DNA from 4 places in the Serratia odorifera genome. Region 3 is predicted to be linked to each of the others. Evidence: predicted binding sites of a transcription regulator. Region 3 holds the regulator's gene; each other region holds the start of a gene.
What was found. The regulator CRP, encoded in region 3, controls carbon source genes, mostly activating them, when cyclic AMP is high. The targets are predictions, from matches to a motif close to ATGTGANNNNNNTCACAT.

Region 1 (4,492 bases), on a different contig from region 3:
GCTACGCCGAAATCGGGATGGGCACCGAACGAGGCAAAACAGGTCCCGTTGGCCGGGTTGAACAATACCACGCAGATCACCGGGTAGTCGCCGCCCAGCGAAGCATCATAGGACAGGATCGGGAAGCCTTCTTCTTCCAGTTTGGCGATGGCTTCAACCACCCCGGGATAGCGGTTCAGCACCTCGGCCGGGATCTCCGGCAGGCTGATTGACTCGGCGATGATGCGGTTTTTGACATAGCGCTCGAACACTTCCGACAGGCCTTGCACACGCGCCTCGCTGGCGGTGTTGCCGGCCGACATGCCATTGGAAACGTACAGATTGCCGATGATGTTCATCGGGATATATACCGTTTCCTGATCGGACTGGCGGGTGAACGGCAATGCACAGATACCGCGATCGCCATTACCGGATTGCAGGTCGATCAGTTCGCTGGCGCGTACTTCCTGCTCAGGATTGTAGAACGCATGCAGGCGCTGATCGAGGATACCGGCCGGCAGGGAATCATCCTCCGGGATCGGGAACCACTTCTCGTTGGGATAATGTACGAAATCGCCCTCGGCGATCTGCTTGCCCAGGTAGAAGTCGGCAAAGAAATAGTTGGTCGACAAGCGTTCGAAATATTCGCCCAAAGCGGAAGCCAGCGCGGCTTTTTTGCTGGCGCCTTTGCCGTTGGTGAAGCACAGCGGGCAATCGCGATCGCGAATATGCACCGACCAAACGTGTGGAACCGGATTAAGCCAGGAAGCTTCTTCGATATTGAAACCCAGGTCGCTTAATTTCTGTTGGAAACGGCTGATGGAATCTTCCAGCGCGGCGTCTTTACCGGGGATAAAAGTCTGCGTCATTGTCTTCACTTTTTGAGCGTACTAAAAACGCGCAATGATACGGGTTTTTGCCAGCAAGCTCCATGTATTCCTAAAGCGCAGCGGGTGTCACAGTTTTCATCGTGGCAAGGGGGATAATCCAGCGCATTATTCACCATGGAGAAAGCGAATGAAATCAATGAAAATCAGCGTACTGGCGGGGTTATTGGCCGGATTTAGCGGGACGGCGCTGGCATTGCCATCGATCACCATTCTGGCCACCGGCGGCACCATTGCCGGCGGTGGCGAATCAGCAACCCAGTCCAGTTATACCGCCGGGAAGTTGGGTGTTGATGCCCTGCTGAGCGCGGTACCGCAGTTGAAACAGTTGGCGAATGTGCAGGGGGAACAGCTGGTAAGCATCGGTTCACAGGATATGAATGACCAGGTGTGGCTAACGCTGGCAAAGAAAATCAACGCCGATTGCGCCAAAACCGATGGCTTTGTCATCACTCATGGTACCGATACGCTGGAGGAAACTGCCTATTTTCTCGATTTAACGGTGAAGTGCGACAAACCGGTGGTGATGGTCGGTGCGATGCGCCCGGCAACGGCGATGAGCGCCGATGGCCCGTTCAATCTGTATAACGCGGTGCTGACGGCCGCCGATCCGCAATCTGCCAACCGGGGAGTGCTGGTGGCAATGAACGAAACGGTGCTGGATGCCCGCGACGCGACCAAAACCAGCACCACTGCGGTCCAGGCCTTCCAGTCGCCGAACTTTGGCCCGCTGGGTTACATCCACAACGGCAAAATTGATTATCAGCGCACGCCGCAACGTAAACACACCACCGCGACGCCGTTTGATGTCAGCAAGCTGGATACCCTGCCGAAGGTTGGCATTATCTACAACTATGCCAACGCGTCCGATGCTCCGGCCAAGGCGTTGATCGCCGAGGGTTACCAGGGGATTATCAGTGCCGGCGTGGGCAACGGCAACCTGTATAAAACCGTCTTCGACACGCTGGCGAGCGCCGCGCACCACGGTGTGGCGGTCGTGCGTGCCTCTCGGGTTCCGGGGGGAGCCACCACCGAAGATGCAGAAGTCGATGATGCAAAATACGGTTTTGTTGCCGCCGGTGCGCTCAATCCGCAAAAAGCCCGCGTATTGCTGCAGTTGGCGCTGACGCAAACCAAAGACGCCCGCCAGATACAGCAACTGTTTAACCAATATTGAGAACTGGAGCGCGTCCTGTCAGGGCGCGCACCTCCCAATGTCAACGCAACGGCTAAGCTATAAGGCATCTTTCTTGCTGGAGGAGTAGTCTGCATGCGTGCGTTCGATATTAAGCGTATGGCGTTTGATGAAACATCCGTGGCGTTTCTGGCGGAGGTGGCAGCGCGAAGTCTGTTTACCTTCCTGCTGGTGTTCCTGTTTCTGAAAATGTCGGGGCGCCGTGGCGTCCGGCAGATGTCACTGTTTGAAGTGCTGATTATCCTGACGTTGGGCTCCGCCGCCGGAGACGTGACCTTCTATCATGATGTACCGCTGCTGCCGGTGTTGACGGTATTTGTCAGTATCATGGTGCTGTACCGGGTTTCCACTTTTCTGATGGACCGTCACCGCAAGGTGCAGGACTGGATGGAGGGACGGGCGTTGGTACTGGTCGACGACGGGGTATTTGCCTGGGATACCATGCGTCAGGAGAACATTACCCATGACGAATTCTTTATGGAGCTGCGGCAGGCCGGCGTCGAGCACCTGGGGCAGGTGCGGCTGGCGATTCTGGAAGTCAATGGCGGCATTTCGGTCTATTTTTACCCGCCCGATCGGGTTCGACCCGGTTTGCCGGTGTTGCCATCGCAGTGCGTGACCGCCGTCGATCGGGTTGAACAGGACGGCGATTTTGCCTGTAGTATTTGTGGCATGATTGCACCGCTGCTCAGTACGCAGCAGCATCAGTGTCCACGCTGCAAGAATGACCGCTGGATCGCCGCACTTTCTCATCGGCGAGTTGGCTGAATACAGCATAAAAAACCGTGATAAGCCGCTGAATTGGCCGGTGTCATAGCGTTTTATCGCAAAAAATGGCCAACGTATGGCAGAGGCTGTTACCGCCGTTGTAGGCAGTTTCCCGCCGTCGGGCGAATAAGCGTTGCAGCGGGGGGGCGCGAGTGATAAAACCGATGTGCTGGATATCACATTATCCGGCCAGGGGCGTATTTCGGTTAGCCAAGCTGATTGGCGAAATAGTGAATGTGGTGAGGGGAAATGACTCAGGTTTATAATTTTAGTTCTGGCCCGGCTATGCTGCCGGTAGAAGTTTTGCGTCGCGCGGAACAGGAACTGTGCAACTGGCACGGCCTCGGTACATCGGTGATGGAAATCAGTCACCGCAGTAAAGAGTTCATCGCGGTGGCCGAGCAATCCGAACAGGATCTGCGCGACCTGTTGAAAGTCCCCTCCAACTATAAAGTCCTGTTTTGCCACGGCGGCGCGCGTGCACAATTTGCCGCGCTGCCGTTGAACCTGCTCGGTGAGCAGACAACCGCCGATTACATTGACGGCGGTTATTGGGCGCACAGCGCGATCAACGAAGCAAAAAAGTACTGTTCGCCAAACGTGATTGACGTTAAAACCACCGTTGACGGTTTGCGTGCCATTGTGCCGATGAGCCAGTGGCAGCTCAGCGATGACGCGGCTTACGTTCACTATTGCCCGAATGAAACCATCGACGGCGTTGCCATCGATGAAACGCCAGACTTCGGCGACAAAGTGGTGATCGGCGATTACTCTTCGACCATTCTTTCCCGTCCGCTGGACGTTAGCCGCTTCGGGGTAATTTATGCCGGCGCGCAGAAGAACATTGGTCCGGCCGGCCTGACGCTGGTGATCGTGCGTGACGATCTGCTGGGCAAGGCGCGTCGCGAAGTCCCGTCCATTCTTGATTATACCGTGTTGGCCGAAAACGACTCGATGTTCAATACGCCGCCGACGTTCGCCTGGTATCTTTCCGGTCTGGTGTTCAAGTGGTTGAAGGAACAGGGTGGGCTGGTCGAGATGGAAAAACGCAATCGGGCCAAAGCCGATCTGCTGTACACCACCATTGACAGTTCCGACTTTTATCGCAGCCAGGTGGCGAGCACCAACCGCTCGTGGATGAACGTACCGTTCCAACTGGCCGATGCGGCGTTGGATTCGCTGTTCCTCAGCGAAGCCGAAGCCATTGGCCTGCAGGCGCTGAAAGGCCACCGCGTGGTCGGCGGCATGCGCGCCTCTATTTACAATGCGATGCCACTGGCTGGCGTGCAAACATTGACTGATTTTATGGTGGACTTTGAACGTCGCCATGGTTGAGTGCCGTCGCCCCCGATAGTGGGCGAGGTTGGCTGTTGTTGCAATAAAGCGGCTCCGGCATGATTCCCGGGGCCGTTTCGTTTATCAGATTTGGAGAGTTTTGTTCACATGGTGGATTCCCTGACGTTACAACCGGTTGCTTTGGTCAATGGCACCGTCAACTTACCCGGCTCCAAGAGCGTTTCCAACCGGGCTCTGCTGCTGGCGGCGCTGGCGGCGGGCACCACCCGGCTGACCAACCTGCTGGACAGCGATGACGTGCGGCACATGCTGAACGCGTTACAGGCGTTGGGGGTAAGTTATCAACTGTCTGCCGATCGCACCGTTT
Region 2 (4,492 bases), on a different contig from region 3:
TCGATGGCTTTGGACAGCGCCTCTTCGGAGGTGACTACCGCCACGCCCTGCAATTGTGCCGCCTTGCCCACTTCCATGGCGATGCACTTGGAGACGCCTTGAATATCATCGATATCCGGCAGCAATGCGCCATGGCCATCGGTGGCCAGCGGTGAACAATCAGCCAATGCCCGGCTGGCGGCCATCAGCATGGCGTCGGTGACGCGCGCCGCGCCGGATGCCAGCACGCCCAGGCCAATGCCAGGGAAGATATAGGAGTTGTTGCACTGGGCAATCGGGAACTGCCGTTCCTTGTAATTCACCGGGGCGAACGGGCTGCCGGTAGCCACCAGTGCGGCGCCGTCGGTCCAGTGGATAATGTCTTCCGGACGAGCTTCCACGCGCGACGTCGGGTTGGACAGCGGCATCACTATCGGCCGTGGGCAATGCCGATGCATTTCGCGGATCAACTCTTCGGTGAACAGGCCTGGCTGGCCGGAAACGCCGATCAGAATGCTTGGCTTGGCGTTGCGTACCACGTCCAGCAGCGAAATCGCATCGTTGGAGACGTCCCACGCGGTCAGGTTTTCGCTTTTTTGCACCAGCTTGCTCTGGAAATCGAGCAGGTTCGGCAGCTTGTCGGTCAGCAGACCGAAACGGTCAACCATAAAGACGCGGGCGCGGGCTTCGTCTTCGCTCAGGCCTTCCGACTTCATTTGCGCGATGATCTGCTCTGCGATACCGCAACCGGCGGAGCCGGCGCCGAGGAAGGTGACGGTCTGGTCGCGCAATTGACTACCGGCGGCGCGGCTGGCGGCGATCAGGCTGCCGAGCGTGACTGCAGCGGTGCCCTGGATGTCGTCGTTAAAGCAGCAGATTTCGTCACGGTAGCGGTTTAACAGCGGCGTAGCGTTGTTTTGCGCAAAGTCTTCGAACTGCAACAGTACGTTTGGCCAGCGACGCTTGACCGCCTGAATGAATTCTTCGACAAACGCGTGATATTCGTCACCGGAGATACGCGGATGACGCCAGCCCATGTACAGCGGATCGTTCAGGCGTTGCGGGTTGTTGGTGCCGACGTCCAGCACTACCGGCAGCGTATAGGCCGGGCTGATACCGCCGCAGGCGGTGTACAGCGACAGCTTGCCGATAGGGATCCCCATGCCGCCAATGCCCTGATCGCCCAGGCCGAGAATGCGCTCGCCGTCGGTAACCACAATCACCTTAACGTTCTGCTTGGTGGCGTTTTGCAGCATATCGTCGATGCGGTCGCGATTCGGATAGGAAATGAACAGACCGCGTGCCCGGCGATAAATGTCCGAGAAGTGCTCGCAGGCTTCACCGACCGTCGGCGTGTAGATGATCGGCATCATTTCGCTCAGGTGGGCATCGAGCAGGCGGTAGAACAGCGTTTCGTTGGTGTCCTGAATGTTGCGCAGATAAATATGCTTGTCGTTGTCGTTTTTGAAGTCCTGGTATTGACGATAGGCACGTTCAACCTGTTCTTCAATGGTTTCTACCGCCTCCGGCAGCAGGCCGTGCAGATTGAAATGGCTACGCTCGTCTTCTGTAAATGCACTGCCTTTGTTGAGCAGCGGGAATTCCAACAGAATTGGACCGGCATAGGGGATATACAGCGGGCGTTTGCTTTCGTATTCAAGTTCCATCAGTTTACTCTTAACGTATCAGATAATTTTTATAACTGGTGATCCTAAAAGATAAGGAAAATATGTACAGCAATTGTTATCGGATCATGAGGCAAATTGATGAAATTATCGACGTTCAAATCATTTTTTAACTAAAAAAAGTGTTTTAGAAGATGAATGGCATTGTATTTGGCCGGCGGGACTGGTAGCTGCGGAGCCGAACGGCCCCGCGTCCAAGGCGTCAGAAGGTGATACGGCTGACCGCGTCGCAACCCAACGCCGCCAGCGTGGCGCGGGTGGCATCCCATTGGCTGAGTATGGCGCTCTGCGGCTCCGCCAGCACCGCGCGGCGGATTTGCCGGCAATCGCCGCCGGAGAGGTTTAACAGTACCAGTGCCGCTTGTAACGGCGGCAGGCTTGGGTTGAAGGCGGCGTTTTCGGCATAGCGACCCGCATGGATTTTACCCTCGGCGGTTTCCAGCGCTACGCCGCTGTGGGCGTTGCTGTAGGGCGCATGGCTACGGTTGGCGGCGTTCAGCGCCGCCTGGTCCAGTGGGTCGTTCAGCGACAGTTGGAAACCATGATCCACCGGGTCCATCAACAGGGTGCTGATAGCCAGATCGCGCGGGCCAAATGCATCCGGCAGATAATCTGCCAGCGTGGCCGCGTCGCGCCCCGGCAGGCGAATTTGCAGTTCACCGCCGCTGTTCAACTCGTTCATAAACTGGCGGCAGTGGCCGCACGGTGTGTAGTTGACGGTGATGGAGGCCAGTGAGCGTTCGCCACGCAGCCAGGCGTGGGTCACTGCACATTGTTCGGCATGGATGGTTTGTTGCATCGGCGCGCCGTGAAATTCCATATTGGCGCCAAAATACAGATTGCCGCTGACGCCGCGGGCGATGGCACCGACGTTGAAATGTGAGATCGGGGTTAAGGAACAGGTTGCCGCCAGCGGCAGCAGGGCAAATGCCAGGGCATCATCATCCAGCCCGCAGCGCTGCTTGATTGCCTCAACCTGGCTGAGGTCGAACATCGCCGGGAAATCAGGTGTGTCCATATAAGGCTGCAGGGCGCTTTGCAAGGAAGCGGGCAATTGGCTGAAAGCGGTGTGAAAACGCGTATGCATGGTAGGTCTCTCTATTGATTAACGGGGAGGCCGCTGTTACCGATTCACATCGTTGGCGGTTTGCGCCACGCCTGACGTATCAGGCTTTTGCAGGCAGCCGCCGCAATGCAATCTCGAATTAATTGGATAGGGCATTCTAGGCAGCCCGCCATCAATAAAGTGTGATTAAGATCTCCTTATTGGTGAAATTCATGTAATAGAAATCATTATTGCGAGATGTATCGCAAGTTTTGGCCTTAGGCAAACAGATGCAACAGCAGCGGGAACAATAACGGCGCCAATAACGAGGTAATAATCCCGCAGACAACCAGAGCCAGTGAGCTGAATGCGCCCTCCTGATAGTCCAGTTCTACGCTACGCGCGGTCCCCAGGGCGTGTGATGCGCTGCCCATCGCCAGACCACGTGCAGATTTGGTGTTTATCCTCATCAGGTTGAAGAGGGGGTGGGCGAAAATAGCGCCGAAAATCCCGACAAAAATCACGCAGACGGCGCTGATGGCCGGAATGCCGCCGATCGATTCCGCCGTTGCCATGGCGATCGGCGTGGTGACCGATTTTGGCAGGATTGACGCGACGATTTCTGGCGTAGCGCCCATCCACAGCGCGATGGCGCCGCCGCTGATCATCGCGGTCAGACTGCCAATAAAGCACACGGTAATGATCGACTTCCAGCGTGCGCGGATCTGGTGTATCTGTTCATACAGCGGAAAGGCCAGCGCCACCACCGCAGGTTGTAAAAAGTCGTTCAGTATCTTGCTGCCCTGGAAGTAGCGTTGGTAAGGAATACCGGTGAACAGCAGAAAAGGAATGATGATGGCCATCGACACCAGCAGCGGGTTGAGCAGTGGCATTTTCAGTCGCTGCGACAACGCCCGTGCCGCGTAAAACACCACCAGCGTTAACGGTAACGACCACCAGATGTTATCCATCATTTGTCCTCCTTGGCATCGCGCTTGCCAGCGGCCAGGCTACGGTCGCGGTGAAAATAGTGGGAGGAATAACCCACCACCACCAGTACCAGCACGGTACTGACCAGGCAGGACACCAGCAGCGGCGCCAGATGATCGACAATCTGCCGATAATATTGCATGACACCGACGCCAATCGGCACAAACAGCAATACCATGTAACGGATGAAGACGTTGCAGCCCGGACGCACCCATTTGGCTGGCAGCAGTTGCGATGACAGCAGCGCAAACAGCAGCAACATGCCGATGATGCTGCCGGGGATGGTGATGGGTAAAAGGGCGGAAATCGCATTGCCGGCAAACAGGCAGAGATAAATTAAAGCGAAGGCCCGCAGGTATTTCCAACACAGTGCGAATAGGTTGGTCATGATTCTTTCCTGTTTAACTGATGTATTCATCATACAATTAAACTGTGAGCTTGGCCACAAAACACGCCATGAATCCTGTCTATGCATACGATGCCATTAGGCGCTATTGACGGCATGGAACAAGTGTAGGTTACGCCTCCTGTGCCAGCCGCTGTCGTTGCGCCAGCCGATGTCCGAGAAAGAAAAACAGCAGGCTGAACAGTGCGGCAGCAATCAGCATGACGAACATCAGCGCCGGTGCGGCATAGCTCAGCAACAGGCCGCACAGTACCGGATTGATGGCCCCTCCCAGATTGCTGAGGTTTTGCACGCCATAGTAACTGCCTTTTAAATGCCCGGGAGCAATGAAATCGATGAACATGTATTCCACCGGGATGACAATGATTTCGCCGAGGGTGAAAACCG
Region 3 (4,492 bases):
TTGATGAGGCGCATCTGTTGTTCAACGACGCGCCGCCGGCACTGCTGACCAAGATTGAGCAGGTGGTACGTCTGATCCGCTCAAAAGGCGTCGGCATCTATTTTGTTACGCAAAACCCGCTGGATATTCCCGACAGCGTGCTGGGCCAGTTGGGCAACCGTGTGCAACACGCGCTGCGTGCCTTTACGCCACGCGATCAGAAAGCGGTGAAGGCGGCGGCGCAGACCATGCGCGCCAACCCCGACTTTGATGCGGAAACGGCGATTACCGAACTGGGCGTCGGTGAAGCGCTGGTGTCGTTCCTGGATGAAAAAGGGCGGCCCAACGTGGTGGAGCGGGCAATGGTCATCGCGCCGGAATCGAAGATGGGCATGCTGGGTGCCGACGGGCTCAACAGCGCGATCAATAAATCGCCGCTGTATGGTCGCTATGAAGATATGGTCGATCGCGAGTCCGCCTATGAAAAACTGTCTTCGGAAGGTTTTGCCACCGTAGGCACGCCACCGCCGGGGCAACCGGCACAGAAACCGGCGGCGGATGCAGCCGGTGGTGGCCTGATGGGCGGGTTGAACGATCTGCTGTTCGGCTCTACCGGTCCACGCGGCGGCAAGCGCGATGGTATTGTTCAAACGGCGGCCAAGAGCATGGCTCGCGACCTTGGCAAGCAGATTTTGCGCGGCGTTTTGGGATCGATTATGGGCGGCCGTAAAAAGTAAGCGGAAAATTTCGTCAGCGGCAGTAAACTAGCGCAGCTTTTTTCTGCCTGGACATGTCATGCTGCTGCTGATTGATAACTACGACTCTTTCACCTACAACCTGTACCAATACTTCTGCCAGTTGGGCGCCGAAGTGTTGGTCAAGCGCAACGATGAATTGCAACTGGCCGATATTGAACGGCTTGCGCCACAGAGACTGGTGATTTCACCCGGCCCGTGCACGCCGAATGAGGCGGGCATTTCTCTTGCTGCCATTCGCCACTTTGCCGGCAGGCTGCCCATTTTGGGCGTATGCCTCGGCCATCAGGCGTTGGGGCAGGCGTTTGGCGCCACGGTGGTACGCGCCCGTCAGGTGATGCATGGCAAGACCTCTGCCATTCGGCACCATAACGGCGGCGTTTTTGCTGGGCTGAACAATCCGTTGACCGTGACCCGTTACCACTCGCTGGTGCTGGAAGCCGCCACGTTGCCAGACTGCTTTGAGGTAACCGCCTGGAGTGAGCGCGACGGCGAACCTGACGAAATCATGGGGATCCGCCATCGTCAGCTGGCGCTGGAAGGGGTGCAGTTTCACCCGGAAAGCATTCTCAGCGAGCAGGGGCACCAACTGCTGGATAATTTCCTGAAAAGTTAACCGGTTATGAGTTTTTTTCCTTTTTTGGCGATTTAGGTTTGCCCTTGATTGGTTTTTTATGCATATTTTGTGATTATATTTTCACTTAATGGCAACATTGAAAATCCGATCACGTTCAGGGTGGACCCAATAATGACCGAAAAATACCCAGTCAGCCGCAATACGTTCGACCAGGTTATTCTGCCTGTTTATGCACCTGCCCAGTTTGTCCCCGTCAAGGGCAAGGGCAGCCGAGTGTGGGACAGCAACGGCAAGGAGTATATTGATTTCTCTGGCGGTATTGCGGTGACTGCGCTGGGGCATTGCCACCCGGCATTGGTGGCGGCGCTGAAGCAGCAGGGTGAAACCCTGTGGCACACCAGCAATGTCTTTACCAACGAGCCGTCGCTGCGCCTGGCCAGCAAGCTTATCGCCGCGACTTTCGCCGATCGGGTGTTCTTCGCCAATTCCGGCGCCGAAGCCAACGAAGCGGCATTCAAGCTGGCGCGCCACTATGCCATTACCCGCCACAGCCCGTACAAAACCAAAATCATCGCGTTTTATAACGCGTTCCATGGCCGTACGCTGTTTACCGTCTCGGTTGGCGGCCAGGCGAAGTATTCCGACGGCTTCGGGCCAAAGCCGGCCGACATCGTGCATGTACCGTTCAACGATCTGGCGGCGGTCAAGGCGGTGATGGACGATCACACCTGCGCGGTGGTGATGGAGCCGATTCAGGGCGAAGGCGGTATTACTCCGGTGGATGCGCAGTTCCTGCAAGGTGTGCGTGAACTGTGCGATCGCCACCAGGCGCTGTTGGTATTTGATGAAGTGCAAAGCGGTATGGGGCGCAGCGGCAAGCTGTTCGCCTATATGCACTACGGTGTGACGCCGGATATTCTGACCACCGCCAAAGCGTTGGGCGGCGGTTTCCCGGTCAGCGCCATGCTGACCACCGAGGAGATTGCTTCGGTGATGCAGGTCGGTACCCACGGCACCACCTATGGCGGCAATCCGCTGGCCTGCGCGGTGGCGGAGGCGGCGTTGGACGTGATCAATACCGCCGAAGTGTTGAGCGGCGTCGAACAGCGTCATACGCTGTATGTTGCGGCGTTGCGGGACATTGGCGAAAAATACCGTATTTTCAGCGAGATTCGCGGTATGGGGCTGTTGATCGGCGCCGAACTGACGGCGCCTTACCACGGCAAGGCGCGTGATTTCCTCACCGCGGCCGCCGCGCGTGGCCTGATGATTTTAAATGCCGGGCCGAACGTGATCCGATTTGCGCCGTCGCTGGTCGTTGAGCCGCAAGATATTGCCGACGGTATGGCGTTGTTTGAGCTGGCGGTTCAGGACGTGATCAACGCCGGGTAGCTACCCACCGGCGGTCGGCAGACGGTATCGGATGTCCGACTGTGTCCACGGTAAACGGCGCATAAAAATGCCGGTCAGCGTTAACTGACCGGCATTTTTTGAAGCGTGCCGTTTTAATGGATTAACGGGTACCGTAGACGACGATGGTTTTGCCGTGTGCGGAAATCAGGTTTTGATCTTCGAGCATTTTCAGAATACGGCCAACCGTTTCGCGTGAACAACCGACGATTTGACCAATTTCCTGACGGGTGATTTTAATTTGCATGCCGTCCGGGTGAGTCATGGCATCCGGCTGTTTGGCCAGATTGAGCAGGGTTTGCGCAATGCGGCCGGTAACGTCTAGGAAGGCGAGGTTACCCACTTTCTCTGAGGTGATCTGTAGGCGGCTTGCCATCTGCGCCGACAGGCGCATCAGAATGTCAGGGTTCACCTGGATCAGCTGACGGAATTTCTTATAGGAAATTTCAGCCACTTCACAGGCGGTTTTAGCCCTAACCCAGGCGCTGCGTTCCTGGCCTTCTTCAAATAATCCAAGTTCGCCGATGAAATCGCCCTGATTGAGATAGGACAGGATCATCTCTTTGCCTTCTTCATCCTTGATCAGCACCGCAACGGAGCCTTTCACGATGTAGTAAAGCGTTTCGGCCTTTTCACCTTGGTGAATCAGCGTACTTTTCGATGGATATTTGTGGATATGGCAATGAGACAGGAACCATTCGAGAGTAGGGTCTGTTTGCGGTTTGCCGAGAACCATTCGCTGTTATCCTCTGTTGTAATCTGCCTGTATCACAGGGGTCAGAGTTCCCTGTCAAACGTGTTATGGCTGTCCATGAGCGGCGACCATTAACCGTTTTTGAGGCGTGACGTAAAAATACGCTATTGCCCTAGCATATTAACTTGCAGTGAGAGCTGCAAGCTACATTCTGTTAACATACACATTAAGGTGCCTTTCCGTGGGCATTTCCCTGAAAGCGCTGTCCAGAAAGCGTTATTGCGGCTCTGTTTGTAGCACAGAGTGACGCGGGTGTCTTGTGTTGTCTCGCTCACACATGACCAGTATCAGGTTCCGTTGCCAGTTTTGCTGCTAACGCGTAGTCTGATGACAAAGAATCAATCGGAGTCATGAGCATGCAGGCAAGAGTCAAATGGGTTGAAGGGTTAACGTTTCTTGGCGAATCGGCGTCTGGCCATCAGGTATTGATGGACGGCAATGCCGGTGACAAGGCGCCAAGTCCGATGGAAATGGTGCTGATGTCCGTGGGGGGATGCAGCGCGATTGACGTGGTGTCGATTTTGCAAAAAGGCCGTCACGACGTGCGTGATTGTGAGGTAAAACTGACCTCTGAACGTCGCGAAGAGGCACCACGGGTATTTACCCATATCAACCTGCATTTTATCGTCAGCGGTAAAGGGCTTGGCGACAAGGCGGTGGAGCGTGCGGTGGATCTGTCTGCCGACAAATACTGTTCGGTAGCGCTGATGCTCGGCAAGGCCGCCAGCGTTACCCACAGCTTTGAAGTCCGGGAAGTGGCCTAATGGCATGTGGCGCGGTGGCCTAATCCTCCCCGCGCCCGTCCGGTGTCGCCTGGCTACTCAATCTTTTTGCCTTCCAGCAGCCGCTGCACCAGCGGTGCCATGATCAACTCCATCGCCAGTCCCATTTTGCCGCCGGGCACCACCAGCGTATTGATGTGCGAAATAAACGAGCCTTGCAGCATCGCCAGCAGATAAGGGAAATCAATCTGATCCAGCCCGCGGAAGTGGATCACCACAAAGCTTTCGTCCAGCG
Region 4 (4,492 bases), on a different contig from region 3:
CGAGGTTAAGCAGGCGTTACGTGCCGAGCAAATCCCGTTCGATGAAAAAATCCCACTGGGCATCATGCTGGAAGTGCCGTCGGTGATGTTCATCATCGATCAGTGTTGCGAGGAGATCGATTTCTTCAGCATTGGCAGCAATGACTTGACCCAATATCTGCTGGCGGTGGATCGCGATAACGCCAAAGTCATCAAGCATTACAACAGTCTGAACCCGGCTTTCCTGCGCGCGCTGGACCATGCGGTAGCTGCGGTGCATCGCCATGGCAAATGGATCGGGCTGTGCGGCGAATTGGCGGCAAAAGGTTCGGTATTGCCGTTGCTGGTGGGACTGGGACTGGATGAAATCAGCATGAGCTCCCCCTCGATCCCGGCGACCAAGACGCGGCTGGTCAAGCTGGATAGCCGCGAATGCCGCCTGTTGCTCAACCGGGCGATGGCGTGCCGCACCTCGTTGGAAGTTGAACACCTGCTGGCGCAGTTCCGCATGGAGCAACGCGATGTCCCATTGATTTCGCCATCCTGCATTGCGCTCGGCGCTGACTGGCGCAGTAAAGAGGAGGTGATCAAGGGCATGACGGATAATCTGCTGCTGGCGGGGCGCTGCCGTTACCCGCGCAAGCTGGCAGCCGATCTGTGGGCGCGCGAAGCGGTGTTTTCCACCGGACTGGGTTTTGGCTTCGCTATACCGCATAGCAAATCCGAACATATTGAGCAGTCGACCATCAGCGTCGCCAGGCTGTCACAACCGGTGATATGGGGCGAGGAAGAGGTGCGATTCGTCATTATGTTGACGTTGAATAAACATGCGGCAGGCGACCGGCATATGCGTATTTTTTCTAAATTGGCCCGGCGCATCATGCATGACGAGTTTCGCACGGCGTTGGTCAATGCGGCGTCGGCACCACAGGTAGAAGCATTGTTGCAACAAGAGCTTGAACTGTAATTCACCGCAGGGCGCGTTGGCACCCTATTTTTTGGAGAACATCGATGGAACTCTATCTCGATACCGCCGACGTCGGCGCAGTAAAACGGCTGGCACGTATTCTGCCTTTGCAGGGCGTAACCACCAATCCGAGCATTATTGCCAGCTCACGCACCAGTCTGTGGGAGGTGTTACCGGCGCTGCATGAAGCGTTAGGGGGAGAGGGCAGACTATTTGCCCAGACCATGGCAAACAATGCGCCGCAGATAGTCGAAGAGGCGCTACGCCTGAATGAACGGGTGCCGGGGCTGGTGGTGAAGGTGCCGGTGACCGCGGAAGGGCTGGCGGCGATCAAGACGTTAAAAAGCTTGGCGATACCTACCTTGGGCACCGCGGTTTATGGTGCGGCACAAGGGCTGCTGTCGGTATTGGCCGGGGCGGACTATGTGGCGCCGTATGTTAATCGCATCGATGCGCAGGGAGGCAACGGCATTGCCACCGTCGCAGAGCTGCAGCAGTTACTGGAACGTCACGCTGCGCAAGCGAAGGTATTGGCTGCCAGTTTCAAAACCCCGCGTCAGGCATTGGATTGCCTGCTGGCGGGGTGCGGGGCGATAACCTTGCCACCGGAAATTGCGCAGCAGTTTATTAATGCGCCTGCGGTACAGGCGGCGGTGGTCAAGTTTGAGCAGGATTGGCAGGCGGCATTTGGCACGCTGCAACTGGAGTAACTCTCAGGGCCCGGCGTGGCCGAGCCCGTGCGGTGCTTATTTCACCCCCACCACGCCATGCTGGATAAACCAGTCCAGCATGCGTTGCCAGCCGTCCTGCGCCGATTCGGCATGGTAACTGGGGCGGTAATCGGCGTTAAACGCGTGGCCCGCTTGCGGATAGACCACGATGTCGGCATCCGCGTTGGCGGCGCGGATCGCCTGGCGCATACTTTCCACCGTTTCCTGCGGGATACTGCCGTCCTGCCCGCCGTATAACCCCAATACCGGCGCCGTCAGCTGTGTGGCGATATCCACCGGGTGTTTCGGTGAGTTGAGGGTTTTCTCTCCCACCAATTTGCCGTACCAGGCGACGGCGGCTTTCAGTTGCGGGTTATGCGCCGCATACAACCAGGTAATGCGCCCACCCCAGCAAAAACCGGTGATCGCCAACTTGCTGGCATCGCCACCATGGCGTATGGCCCAATTGGCGGTATGATCCAAATCGATCAGCACTTGCTTATCTGGCACTTTGCTGACCAGTTTTTGCAGCAGTTCGCTGATATCGCTGTAATCTCGTGCTTCACCCTGGCGGAAATACAGCTCAGGCGCGATCGCCAGATAGCCCTCTTTAGCCAGCCGGCGGCACAGATCCTGAATATGCTGATGAACGCCGAAGATTTCCTGTACCACCAGTACCACCGGGAAGGGGCCGTTATGAGCGGCCGGTTTGGCGATAAAGGCCGGCAGGTCGTCACCCTGTGACGGAATGGTGGTTTCACCCGCATGAATGCCTGCGTCGTCAGTATAAACAGTGGTTGCAGCCAACGGCGTGGTGGCCGGATTAAAACCCTCTTTGGCCTGTTTTAATGTCATCACGTATTCGGTTTTCATTGCGGTCTCCATGCAAGAGAAAAGCAGTTCTGCAAGTAACTATAGGTAAGATTGCGCCCGGTTGTCATCGTGGTGCGTGTGCCTGTAGTGGCTAGACTTGGACAAAACGCAGCGGTGAGAACGGCCATTTCTGTGATATAAATCACAAAAATTATGTAGATCGTAATTCGTTTCTTTATTGGTGGTGATGTTGGTCACGAAAAAGGGCGTTGATTTTCAGTAGAGTACTTTTTTGTTCCTCCCAATAATCTGATCTATGAGGAGTCTCTTATGTCTCAGTCTGATGTTTTCCATCTCGGCCTCACCAAAAATGATTTACAAGGGGCTCAGCTTGCGATTGTTCCTGGCGATCCGCAGCGTGTAGAGAAAATCGCCAAATTGATGGAAAACCCAGTGCATCTGGCGTCCCATCGTGAATTCACCTCATGGCGTGCAGAATTGGACGGCAAAGCGGTTATCGTTTGCTCGACTGGCATCGGCGGCCCTTCCACTTCTATCGCAGTAGAGGAATTGGCGCAACTGGGCATTCGCACTTTCCTGCGCATTGGTACTACTGGCGCGATTCAGCCGCATATCAACGTCGGTGATGTGCTGGTGACCACGGCGGCGGTACGCCTTGACGGTGCCAGCCTGCATTTTGCGCCAATGGAATTCCCGGCGGTAGCGGACTTCGCCTGCACCACCGCGTTGGTTGAAGCAGCCAAAGCCAGCGGTGCCAACACGCATATTGGCGTGACCGCGTCCTCCGATACTTTCTACCCGGGCCAGGAACGTTATGATACCTATTCCGGTCGCGTGGTCAGCCGGTTCAAAGGCTCGATGGAAGAGTGGCAATCCATGGGCGTAATGAACTATGAAATGGAATCCGCGACGCTGTTGACCATGTGCGCCAGTCAGGGCCTGCGTGCCGGTATGGTGGCCGGCGTGATCGTTAACCGTACCCAGCAGGAAATTCCGAATGCGGAAACCATGAAGCAAACCGAAAGCCATGCGGTGCAAATCGTGGTGGACGCGGCGCGTCGCCTGCTGTAATCCTCCAATGCAACGGGCCCTCACGCGGCCCGTTTCTCCATTCAGGCGTAATCTGTTACGGTGGTCTTCTCCGGCGTCGGCAGATCGTCATGATTGCCGCGTTGTCTTGGCACCGCTGGTGCTTTCTTCGACAATAATCAAGAGGATGTCTATGACTGCCCAGATTCTGCTTCATCCTTCACTTGCGCCGCTTGACGGTGGTATCAACTTCCGTGACTTGGGCGGCAACAGCGTGGCCGATGGCCGCCGTATCAAACGCGGTTTACTGTTTCGTTCCGGTTCGCTCGAACGGTTGACCGAAAATGACTGTACCTTTCTGGCCGGCGTGCCGGTACGGTCAGTGCTCGACTATCGCGATGCCGACGAAGTACAAGCCAAACCGGATGTGCTGTGGAGCGGTGCCGATTACCACCATTTCCCGGCCAACCCGTTGAGCAACGAGGTTAACGCCAACCTGGAAAGCCTGACCAGCGAAACCCTGGCAAACTTTGACGCGCGGGCCTTCATGCTGGAACTGTATCGTCGATTGCCGTTTGGCAATGCGGCATATCGGCAGTTGGCCAACCTGCTGGCGCAGCCGGACGCCGGCGCTATTGTTCAGCACTGTGCGGTGGGCAAGGACCGTACCGGCATCGGTTCGGCACTGGTGTTGTTCGCGCTGGGGGCAGACCGGGCCACGGTTGTGGAAGACTATCTGCTGACGGAAACCACGCTGGCCAGCTTCCGCGAACATATGCTGGATCAGCTGTCCATTCGCCTGAACGACGCGGCGCTGGCGCAGTTTGCCTTCGTATTGAGCGCTCGCGAAGAGTTCCTGATGACTGCGCTTGGCTGCATCGATACACAGTACGGCAGCACCGATCGCTGGCTGGAAGCGGAGTACGGGCTGGGGGACAGCCAGCGCGAAACCCTGCGGGCGCACTATCTGGAA

Region 1: the regulator CRP is predicted to act here: its motif matches at 2,994-3,011, upstream of serC (3-phosphoserine/phosphohydroxythreonine transaminase).
Region 2: the regulator CRP is predicted to act here: its motif matches at 2,911-2,928, upstream of cdd (cytidine deaminase).
Region 4: the regulator CRP is predicted to act here: its motif matches at 2,660-2,677, upstream of udp (uridine phosphorylase).

The regions. Positions count from the first base shown of each region.
Region 1 covers NZ_JBGMUT010000001.1:391,957-396,448, forward strand. The annotation lists gene ycaO (30S ribosomal protein S12 methylthiotransferase accessory factor YcaO) at 1-848, opposite strand, end outside; gene ansB (L-asparaginase 2) at 997-2,043, shown strand; gene ACCC84_RS01820 (DUF421 domain-containing protein) at 2,137-2,829, shown strand; gene serC (3-phosphoserine/phosphohydroxythreonine transaminase) at 3,079-4,164, shown strand; gene aroA (3-phosphoshikimate 1-carboxyvinyltransferase) at 4,273-4,492, shown strand, end outside.
Region 2 covers NZ_JBGMUT010000001.1:228,622-233,113, forward strand. The annotation lists gene ACCC84_RS01125 (NAD-dependent malic enzyme) at 1-1,646, opposite strand, end outside; gene cdd (cytidine deaminase) at 1,867-2,751, opposite strand; gene ACCC84_RS01135 (CidB/LrgB family autolysis modulator) at 2,988-3,683, opposite strand; gene ACCC84_RS01140 (CidA/LrgA family protein) at 3,680-4,087, opposite strand; gene ACCC84_RS01145 (MFS transporter) at 4,218-4,492, opposite strand, start outside.
Region 3 covers NZ_JBGMUT010000008.1:166,861-171,352, forward strand. The annotation lists gene ACCC84_RS18395 (helicase HerA-like domain-containing protein) at 1-716, shown strand, start outside; gene ACCC84_RS18400 (aminodeoxychorismate synthase component II) at 775-1,350, shown strand; gene argD (bifunctional acetylornithine/succinyldiaminopimelate transaminase) at 1,483-2,703, shown strand; gene crp (cAMP-activated global transcriptional regulator CRP) at 2,825-3,457, opposite strand; gene ACCC84_RS18415 (OsmC family protein) at 3,832-4,239, shown strand; gene ACCC84_RS18420 (phosphoribulokinase) at 4,293-4,492, opposite strand, start outside.
Region 4 covers NZ_JBGMUT010000011.1:98,115-102,606, forward strand. The annotation lists gene ptsP (phosphoenolpyruvate--protein phosphotransferase) at 1-946, shown strand, start outside; gene fsa (fructose-6-phosphate aldolase) at 991-1,656, shown strand; gene ACCC84_RS20320 (dienelactone hydrolase family protein) at 1,693-2,529, opposite strand; gene udp (uridine phosphorylase) at 2,800-3,561, shown strand; gene ACCC84_RS20330 (tyrosine-protein phosphatase) at 3,713-4,492, shown strand, end outside.